DNA from 2 places in the Afifella sp. YEN Y35 genome. Region 1 is predicted to be linked to the other one. Evidence: predicted binding sites of a transcription regulator. Region 1 holds the regulator's gene; the other holds the start of a gene.
The links. The regulator LexA, encoded in region 1, represses DNA repair genes until DNA is damaged. The targets are predictions, from matches to a motif close to TGTTCNNNNTGTGTTCNG.
Positions count from the first base shown of each region.

Region 2: a site for LexA is predicted at 3,002-3,019, ahead of ACK8CP_RS15150 (YifB family Mg chelatase-like AAA ATPase). Genes of this name have one in related genera too.

Region 1 is NZ_CP180203.1:1,292,901-1,298,050, forward strand. It holds gene trpC (indole-3-glycerol phosphate synthase TrpC) at 1-538, shown strand, start outside; gene moaC (cyclic pyranopterin monophosphate synthase MoaC) at 535-1,017, shown strand; gene glp (gephyrin-like molybdotransferase Glp) at 1,014-2,219, shown strand; gene lexA (transcriptional repressor LexA) at 2,321-3,034, shown strand; gene ACK8CP_RS06275 (ComEC/Rec2 family competence protein) at 3,063-5,150, opposite strand, start outside.
Region 2 is NZ_CP180203.1:3,189,402-3,194,551, forward strand. It holds gene ACK8CP_RS15145 (ABC transporter ATP-binding protein) at 142-1,257, shown strand; gene ACK8CP_RS15150 (YifB family Mg chelatase-like AAA ATPase) at 1,418-2,950, opposite strand; gene ACK8CP_RS15155 (YrbL family protein) at 3,285-3,980, shown strand; gene gshB (glutathione synthase) at 4,015-4,962, opposite strand; gene ACK8CP_RS15165 (YraN family protein) at 5,053-5,150, opposite strand, start outside.

The sequences.
Region 1 (5,150 bases):
CGTTCTGACCGATGCCCCGTCCTTCCAGGGGGCGCCAGAATTCCTGACCTCGGCACGCGCGGCCGTCTCCCTGCCGGCGTTGCGCAAGGACTTCATGTTCACGCCCTATCAGGTGGCTGAGGCACGCGCCTGGGGGGCCGACTGCATCTTGATCATCATGGCTGCGGTCTCCGACGATGAAGCAAAATCCCTCGAAGACAGCGCCTTCGAATATGGCATGGATGTGCTTATCGAAGTCCATAACGAGCCGGAGCTCGAGCGCGCGCTCACCCTCGCTTCGCCAATGATCGGGATCAACAACCGGGATCTGCGCAGCTTTCACACCGATCTGGCGACCTCCGAACGGCTTGCGAAACTGATTCCGGAAGATCGGCTAATTGTCGGAGAAAGCGGTATTTTTTCGCCCGCTGATATCGCTCGCCTGAAAGCCTGCCGCATCCACGCCTTCCTCGTCGGCGAAAGCCTGATGCGCTCCGACGACGTGGCCGAGGCAACCCGTCGGCTCCTCGCCTCACCGGCTCCGCAGGCCACCGGATGAAAGATCACCTCACCCATCTTTCTGAAGATGGGCGCGCGGAAATGGTCGATGTCGGAGACAAGGCGGTGACGACGCGCATCGCCGTCGCGAGCGGAAGCGTTCGCATGGCGTCGGAGACGCTGCGCCTCATTCGCGAGGGGGACATGAAGAAGGGCGACGTCATCGCGACCGCGCGCATTGCCGGCGTGATGGCGGCCAAGCGCACTTCCGATCTCATCCCGCTCTGTCATCCTCTGGCTTTGTCGAAGATCGCCGTCGATATTCTGCCCGACGAGAAGCTTCCCGGGCTCCGCGTTCGGGCGATGGCACGTGTGAATGCCAAGACGGGGGTCGAAATGGAAGCGCTCACAGCGGTTTCCGTCGCCTGTCTCACCATCTACGACATGGCGAAGGCCGTCGACCGGGCCATGACGATTGGCGATATTCGCCTGGAGGAGAAGAGCGGCGGCGTTTCCGGCGATTGGCGTTCCGACCCATGAGCCTGATTTCCGTCGAGGATGCCGTTGCCCGTATGCTCAAAGGCGTCACGCGCCTCGGGGAAGAGAGTGTCCCCCTGACGGAAGCACGCGGCCGGGTGCTTGCGCGCGATCTTGCAGCGAGACGTAACCAACCGCCGTTCCGTGCGTCTGCGATGGATGGCTATGCCGTACGCGCTGAGGATACGCCCTCAGGCGCATGGCTGCGCCAGATCGGCGAAGCACGCGCGGGCTACCATTTTGCCGGGATGCTCGGGACGGGCGAGACGGTTCGCATCTTCACGGGAGCGCCTGTCCCCGACGGGGCCGATGCCATCCTCATTCAGGAAAACGCCCGCGCCGACGGCGACCGCATCGAGGTTCTGGAGCCTGTGGCGTCAGGCCGACACATACGCGCCGCGGCCTTCGACTTCCGGGAGGGCGAGACGCTTCTTCATGCCGGACGCCGGATCGGAACGCGCGAAACTGCGCTTGCCGCAGCGATGAACCATGCAATCGTTCCGGTACGCCAGAGGCCAATCGTGGCCATCCTTTCGACCGGCGACGAACTCGTCGAGCCCGGAGAAGAGCCAGGCCCAGATCAGATCGTCTCTTCGAACGGCGCGGCGATTGCCTCGATGGTTGCGGCCTGTGGCGGTCTCGCACGGGATCTCGGCGTCGCCGTCGACGACAAACAGGCGATTGCCAATGCTGCAGCAGGCGCGGCGGATGCCGATATCCTGGTGGTGATCGGCGGCGCCTCGGTCGGCGACCACGATCTCGTCCAGCCGGCGCTCGCCGAACAAGGTCTCAAGGTCGATTTCTGGCGGGTCGCCATGCGGCCGGGCAAACCGGTCATGTTCGGTACGCTCGGGCGCACCCGGGTGCTCGGCCTGCCCGGAAACCCCGTCTCCGCCCTCATTTGCGCACTCGTCTTTCTGAAGCCTCTTATCGGGGCGATGCAGGGCGCCGAAGGCAGCGAGCCAACGCGCCTGTTGCCGCTTGCAGCAGCGTTGCCCGAGGTCGGCAACCGCCAGCAATATCTGCGGGCGCGCTTCGTCGAATGGCAGGGACGGACAGCCGTCACGGTCGCTGACGAGCAGGATTCGTCTCTTCTTGCGACGCTTGCCCGTTCGGACGCCCTCATCATTCGCCCTCCCTTTGCTCCGGCGGCCCGGACGGGCGATGTGGTTGCCGTCATCGATCTCGCGCAAGCCCTCTCGTAAACCCGCGCGCGGCCCCCAAGGCTTGTGGAACACGCCATGAACAGGTAGTGTGCGTTCGTGATTTGTACACGAGACGCGACTCGCATCGCGAGGGGACGGCAATGCTGACAAAGAAGCAGCTCGAGCTTCTGCTCTTCATCAATGAAAGACTGAAGGAATCGGGCGTGCCGCCCTCGTTCGACGAGATGAAGGACGCGCTCGATCTGAAGTCGAAATCCGGAATTCATCGCCTCATCACCGCCCTGGAGGAGCGTGGCTTCATCAAGCGGCTGCCGAATCGGGCACGCGCGCTGGAAGTTCTGCGCCTTCCCGACGCGGTCAATCCGAGTTTCGGGCGACCGCAGCAGCGTGGCTTCACGCCGAGCGTGATCGAAGGCCGGCTCGGCAAGGCGCCACAACCCGTTGAGGAAGAAGCGTTCGAAGAGAGTGAGCGAGGCGCGAGCGTCCCGGTCATGGGGCGGATTGCAGCCGGCGTTCCGATCTCCGCCATTCAGAACCAGAGCCATTCCATCGTCGTGCCGCCGGACCTCCTTTCGAAGGGCGAGCATTTCGCGCTCGAGGTGCGCGGCGATTCCATGATCGAGGCCGGCATTCTCGACGGGGACACCGTGGTCATCCGTCGTCAGGACAGTGCCGACAGCGGAGATGTGGTGGTGGCGCTGATCGACGACGAAGAGGCGACCTTGAAGCGTCTGCGCCGCAAAGGTGCATCGATTGCGCTCGAGGCTGCCAATCCCGCCTACGAGACCCGCATCTTCGGTCCGGACAGGGTCCGCATCCAGGGTCGCCTCGTGGGGCTTTTGCGCCGCTACTGAGCGCTTCTCAGCCTTTCTGGCCTCGACGTCATCTGAGTGCCGGCGACCCCTGCCACGGTCGCCGGATGGATGGGCGTGATGTGCGAAGTTCAAGGTGCGGAGCTACACCGTCCGGGTGTTTGCTCTCCATAAAAAGCGCGTGCGCTCCATGGGTGGCGAGCGCGGAGCGGTCGATGACGATGCGCGCCGCGCAATCTCTCGGCGCGCGCAGTTGCGTGACGATAATCTCGGCGCGGCGGCAATCTTCCGAAAAGGCCACCGGATCGGTGACGCGCGAGAGGGTCAGTCCTTCGGGCATCTCCAGAACGCAGGCTTCGGCGTCGCAACGAAAGCCTGACGTTCCCGCGGCTTCCGCCTCCGGCTCGCCCTCGCGCCAGACATCGTCAAGGAAAGAGCCTTGCCGCGCGCCAACGATTTGGAGGTGTCCGGCGACGTCACGGGCAGCAACCGCCCTCCCCGCCTCATCCACCAGAAGGTCGGGCCTGGCGCCGAGAAGCCACGCAAGCAGCGCCCCCAGCAAGAGTGGCGCGACGCCGTAGAGGCGCAGCTGCGATCGCCAGAGGCTGAGCCACAGAAGCCCGCCGCACATCAGAATGAGCGCGATCGCGGGAAACGGCGGGACGATAACGGTGGCGCCCGACAATGACGCTACGAAATGCGCCGAAGCGAGGACGAGATCGATGCCCCAGGCCATGACGGTCAACGGCACGGTTTCCAGACCGAACGGCATCGCAATCAGGCTGATGAGCCCCGCCGGCATCACGATGAGCGAGACGAGCGGCATCGCAATGAGATTGCCGAGGAGCGAGTAGGACGCGAGCCGTCCGAAATGGAAAGCCGCGAACGGCGATGTGGCCAGACCGGCGACGAGCGTGGTCAAGCCGACGGCACCGATCGCCACGACAGGCCTGCGGAGAAGTCGCATGAGCCCGCGGGCGGGTTCAGCAAGATCCTGGCGCGGACGGTCGCGCCAGGCTTCCCAGGCCGCCACCAAGGCGGCGACGGCCAGAAAGGACATCTGGAAGCCCGGTTCGAGCACACTCTCAGGCTGGAGCGCGACGACCACGAAAGCTGCAATCGCGAGGTTGCGCAGCGAGAGAGCAGGACGATCCAGAAAGACGGCCGTCAGCATGACCGCAAGCATCACGAAGGCGCGGATCGTCGCCACGTTGCCGCCGGAGATCGACAAATAGAAGGCGCCGACTGCGAGCGCGACGGCCGCTGCGATTTTTCGAATCGGGAGAACGAGCGCCATATGTTCCGACAACGCCAGCACCGCACGCACGAGCCAGAAGGCCGTGCCGGCGATCAGCATCATATGCAGGCCCGAAATCGCAAGAATATGCGCAAGACCCGCGATCCGCAGAGCGTCGACGTCCGCATCCGCGATCTTGCCGCGATCGCCGACGAGAAGCGCTGCCGCGATCGCAGCGGGCGGGCCTGCCACCGCGTCGGTGATCCGCTCTGCGATCGCTCGGCGGATGGCCGCAATCGCCAGGAACAGATGGACGCCGCTCGGTGGTTCGACGACCGTCAGAGTGCCGAAGACAAAACCGGATGCGCCGATCCCATCGAAAAACGCCGCCCGAGCAGGATCGTAGCCCCCGGGGATCGCCGGGCCCGGCAGCGGTGCCAGCCGCGCCGCCCCCTTCACCGTTGCACCGGTTGGCGGCAGATCGGTGCGCAAGGTAAGCCGGACCCTGTGTGGCGTCTCTTCGGCAGAAAGACGCTCAATGCGCACCTGGTCGAGGACCACCCGCGGCGTTCGTTCAGCGCGGGTTTCGACAGCCACCACTCGGCCGGTCACTTCACTGCTCAACGGATGTTCGAGCACCGGCGCGCGAAGGCTTTCAACGCGAAGCTTGCCTGCGGACATCCCGGCCAGAAAACAGGCGAGGAACACCAACGGATAGGCGCCACCACCGCGCCACCACGCGAGGCATGCGGCACCCGCCGCAGCCAAGGCTGCGGGCAGAAGCGCGGAAAGCAAAGGCTCGCGCGGCAAAATGAAATAGGCGGCCGCGCCACAAGAAAAGCCGACAGCCAGGAAGAGAAAGCCGCGCCGCTCCTCGAAATCGCGGGCAGCCTGTGCTCTGAGATGCGCGGTGTGAGACGC
Region 2 (5,150 bases), 1.9 Mb from region 1:
TCGTAGCGGCCTAAGAGAGCTTTGCGCCGGACGGAGTTGCAGCCTCTCGCCCCATCGGGCGTTTCCCAGACAATTGCCGCAGCGAAGGGCCGGCGGCGCCTTCGCTGAACGGCGATCGGTCGTCAAATGGGAGGAGCTTCGATGGCCAATGTCAGGCTGAGCGGCGTCGATAAGGCTTTCGGCAAGGTCAAAGTGCTCGAGGGCATCAACCTCGACATCGAGGATGGGGAGTTCGTCGTCTTCGTCGGCCCATCCGGTTGCGGCAAATCCACGCTTTTGCGCGTGATCGCCGGGCTTGAAGACATCACGCGCGGCACGCTCGAAATCGGCGGAGAGACCGTCAACGACCGCACTCCGAAGGAGCGCGGCATCGCCATGGTGTTCCAATCCTACGCGCTCTATCCGCATATGAGCGTGTACGACAACATGGCCTTCGGGCTCCGCCTCGACAAAGGGGCCGGGCGCGATGCGGTGGACAAGCGGGTTCGCGAGGCGGCGCGCATTCTCCAGATCGAGCCCTATCTCGACCGGCTGCCGAAGGAGCTTTCCGGCGGCCAGCGTCAGCGCGTGGCGATCGGCCGCGCGATCACCCGGGACCCGGCGGTCTTTCTCTTCGACGAGCCCTTATCGAACCTCGATGCGGCGCTGCGCGTGCAGACGCGCATCGAGATCGCCCGTTTGCACGAGAAGATGCCCGACACGACCATGATCTACGTGACCCACGACCAGGTGGAGGCGATGACACTCGCCGACCGCATCGTCGTGTTGAACAAAGGCCGGGTCGAGCAGGTCGGCACGCCGTTGGAGCTCTACCACCGGCCAGACAATTTGTTCGTGGCGAAGTTCATCGGCTCGCCGGCGATGAACATTCTAGCTGCCACCTTCAGCACCACGCAGGACGGGCTGCGGGTCGCGCCCGAAGGCGGCAGAGACCTCACTCTCCCACGCCCCGAGGGGATCGCCATCCCACAAGGCCCTGGTCATCTCGGTGTCCGACCGGAAAGCCTCCGCCTCGCGGAAGCCGGCGAGGACACATTGATCGAAGGCGAGGTGACGCTGGTGGAGCTTCTGGGCGAGGTCACGCTCGTCTACGTCGATATCGGCCGCCAAGACGATCCCGTGGTGGCGAAACTTGCCGGCGAAGTGGCGGTCGAGCGCGGCGAAAGCGTGCGTCTTGCCGCCAATGCCGAAGATTTGCAGCTCTTCGACGCAAATGGCCGGGCTCTTCGACACGAACGACTGCAGAAAGCCGCCTGACCGGCCGTTTTTCGCGGACGTGCCACACGGGCGATCCCGCTCGGGCGAGGACGCATGGCGCCGCTCATCCCCCTGCGGATGATCGCGGGAAGAGGCTCGAGCGCCCCTTTGCGACATCACTCGGCCTTTGGTTGCCGCGGCTTTACCGCGGATGCGCGCCTCATGCGGCCGCGGCAAGCAGAGACGCGCTCTGGCGGTAGCTCAAGGCCTCCGCCACATGGATGCGGCGCACCTTTTCCTCCTGGTCGAGGTCGGCGAGCGTGCGCGCGACCTTGAGGACGCGGTGGTAGCCGCGCGCCGATAAGCCCATCGCTTCCGCGGCATCGCGAATGAGACGGGCACCGGCCTCGTCCGGAGCTGCGACATCTTCCACCACGCGACTGCCGGCGCGCGCATTGATGCGCAGGCCCGGCAGGCCGCGGGACAGGTAGCGCTCCGCCTGCATCGCACGCGCCGCCGCCACACGCTCGCGCACCGCCGCACTCGGCTCCGCTTCGGCCGGGCCGATCAGATCGATGGCGGAGAGTGCCGGCACCTCGATGCGAAGATCGATGCGGTCGATCAAAGGCCCTGAGAGCCGGGCCTGATAATCGGCCGCACAGCGGGCGCCACGCCGGCAGGTGTGCCCGGGCTCGCCCGCCATACCGCAGCGACACGGGTTCATCGCCGCAATCAATTGAAACTCAGCCGGGTAGGTGACCCGGTGATTGGCGCGCGCGATGACGGCTTCGCCGGTTTCGAGCGGCTGGCGCAGCGAATCCAGCACGGCCGGCGTGAATTCCGGCAATTCATCGAGGAAGAGCACGCCGTGATGGGCAAGCGACACCTCGCCCGGACGCGCATTGATGCCGCCGCCGACCATCGCCGCCATGGAGGCCGAATGGTGCGGTGCCCGATAGGGTCGCTGGCTCGACAGCCGCCCGCCGGCGAGGGTCCCGGCGATCGAGGAGATCATCGACACGTCGAGGAGTTCCCGCGGCGCAAGCGGCGGCAAGATCGAAGGCAGCCGGCTCGCCAGCATCGATTTGCCGGCCCCCGGAGGGCCGATCATCAGCATGTTGTGGCCACCGGCTGCGGCAATCTCCAACGCCCGTTTGGCGCTCTCCTGACCGCGGATCTCTGAGAGATCGGGAAGCGCCTCGCTCGCGGCGCGAAGTGCGGGCTTGGGCTGGGACAGGACCTGACTGCCGGCGATGTGATTGGCGAGCGCAATCAGGCTCTTCGGCGCCAGAATGGCGAGTTCTTCACCGGCCCACGCAGCCTCCCCGCCGCAGCTGGCGGGGCAGATGAGCCCCTTCTTCAGCGCATTGGCGCTGATGGCGGCCGGCAGCACACCCGCCACCGCTTCGATGCGACCGTCGAGGCCGAGTTCCCCAAGCACCACATGATCGCTGACGGCATCGGCCGGAATGGCGCCCATCGCCGCCATCAGGGCAAGCGCGATCGGCAGATCATAATGGCTGCCTTCTTTCGGAAGGTCTGCCGGGGCGAGATTGACGGTGATGCGCTTGGCCGGAAGCGCGAGACCCGACGCATGAATCGCCGCCTGCACACGTTCTCGACTTTCCGCCACCGCCTTGTCGGGCAGGCCGACAATGTTGAAGAGCGTGCGCCCCGGCGCGATCAGCACCTGGACATCGACGGGGATCGCCTCGACCCCGCGAAAAGCCACTGTCGTAACGCGAGACACCATCGTCACCACCCCCGTTCTGATTGCAGAATGACTCAGCTTTTGGAGGATGACAAGAACGAAAAAGGAACACGATCCGAGAGGCGCACCTGTTGCGCAAGAGAAACAACATGAAACGCATCAGTCACTTTTTTGCGTTTCCGGGCCCCCAGTCCTTGAAACCGTCACGCCCGCGGACTTTATGACAAATACATAACATTCGCGGCGGATCGACGCTGCGGGTGCGAACAGGCGGCCGGGGCACATGGTCTGCGATTCGATTGAAAAGAGGCGCGCTTCGGCGCGCCTAAGGGCGTTTTTTGCGCCGGTTTGGGCGTTCGTCACCGGACCGGAAACGATGCACGCGCAAGCGGACCGGCGGTCCGGGGCGGGCATCGTCAATCTCAGCCGGGCGATCCCGTTTGCGCGCGGAGGTCGACGGCTCTGCTTTGTCGATCCCTCGCGTAAAGATCGCGGGATCAAGGTGCGGCGACCGGATTACACGCTCGCCGACCAGCGCCGGTCAAAGGCCGCGTGGAAGCGTCTGCGACCGCTCGTGCGCTTCGACGACAACCGCCAGGACGAGCACATTCTGCGCCGCCTCGGTCAGGTCCGCGGCGAGGCAGCCTTCGCGCATGTGGCGCGGCAGTTCGGCTTCCTGCAGACAAGCCTCGGGATGGGGCTCTCGGTGGAGCTCATTCGCGACGGCGACGGCGAGATTTCACGCACCCTCGAAAGCTATCTGACGATCCACGGCTATTCGCCGGAATGTCAGGCGGCGGTTGAGACGTTTTGCGACCATCTCGTCACCTATCGCGTGCCGACGCGAAAAATCATGTTGTGCAATGTCCTCGTCCAGGAAGACATCGACGGCCAAATCCGCCGGCTCGTCCTCATCGACGATTTCGGCACGACCAATTATTGCCCGTTCTTCCTGCGCACCGACGCGTCGCAAGAACGCAAGGTGTTGCGCAAGGTCGACGATTTCGTCGCCCGCATTCACGGCTTCGTCGCCGGCGAGGTGATGCCGTCGGCCGTCTCGCTTCTCGACTAAGCCAGGCTCGAGGGCGGGGGTTCTGCCCCGCCCGTCAGCCCACGCAGCGCTGTTCGATCGCGTCCCACACCATCGCAGCCGCATCGATATCCGAAAAACGCTGCAACTCGCGGATGCCTGTCGGCGAGGTGACGTTGATCTCCGTCATCACGTCGCCGATCACGTCGATGCCGACGAGGATGAAGCCGCGCGCCTTGAGTTCCGGGCCGATACGGGCGCAGATTTCGCGGTCGCGGTCGGTGAGATCGGCCGCGACAGCCTTGCCGCCGACATGCATGTTGGAGCGCGCATCACCCACCGCCGGGATCCGGTTGATCGCACCGGCGGGCTCGCCGTCGACGATGATGATGCGTTTGTCGCCCTTGCGGATCTCCGGCAGATAGCGCTGCACGACGAAGGGCTCGCGGAAGGTCGTTTCGAAAAGTTCGATCAGCGAGGACAGGTTTTCGTCCCCCTCGCTGATCCGGAAAACGGCGGCACCACCATTGCCGTAGAGCGGCTTCAAGATGATGTCGCGGTGCTTTTCGCGGAAGGCGCGGATCGCTGCGATGTCGCGGGAGATCAGCGTCTCCGGCATCAGATCGGAAAATTCGGTGACGAAGAGTTTTTCCGGCGCGTTGCGCACATGGGCCGGGTCGTTGACGACGAGGGTCTTCGGGTGAACGCGCTCCAAGAGATGCGTCGCCGAGATATAGGCCATGTCGAAGGGCGGATCCTGGCGCATCAGGACGACATCGAAATCTTCGAGCCCGAGCTGCTGATCCGCCTCGTCGAGCTCGTAATGGCGGCCGACCTCGTCGGCAACGCTCACCGCCCGCATGCGGGCAAAGACGCGGCCGGCTTCCATCGAAAGGTGCCGCGGCTCGTAATAGAAGAGGCTGTGGCCGCGCTTTTGCGCCTCCAGCATCAGCGCGAAGGTCGTATCGCCGCGAATATCGATCTGAGCGATCGGATCCATCTGCACTGCGACTGAAAGGGCCATTGGTCTCTCCGTTCTTCTGGCTTCTGCGTTAGCCGCGCTTCATTCCCGATGCAATCGAGTGGCCCGGTGCAATCGAGTGGCCGGAGGCAATCAATTGGGAGGGCGAAAGGCGTCCGCAAGATGCCGGGGCAAACGAAAAGGCGAAACGAGAACGAGATCGAAGCGCTGCGTGAATTGCATGGCGGCGG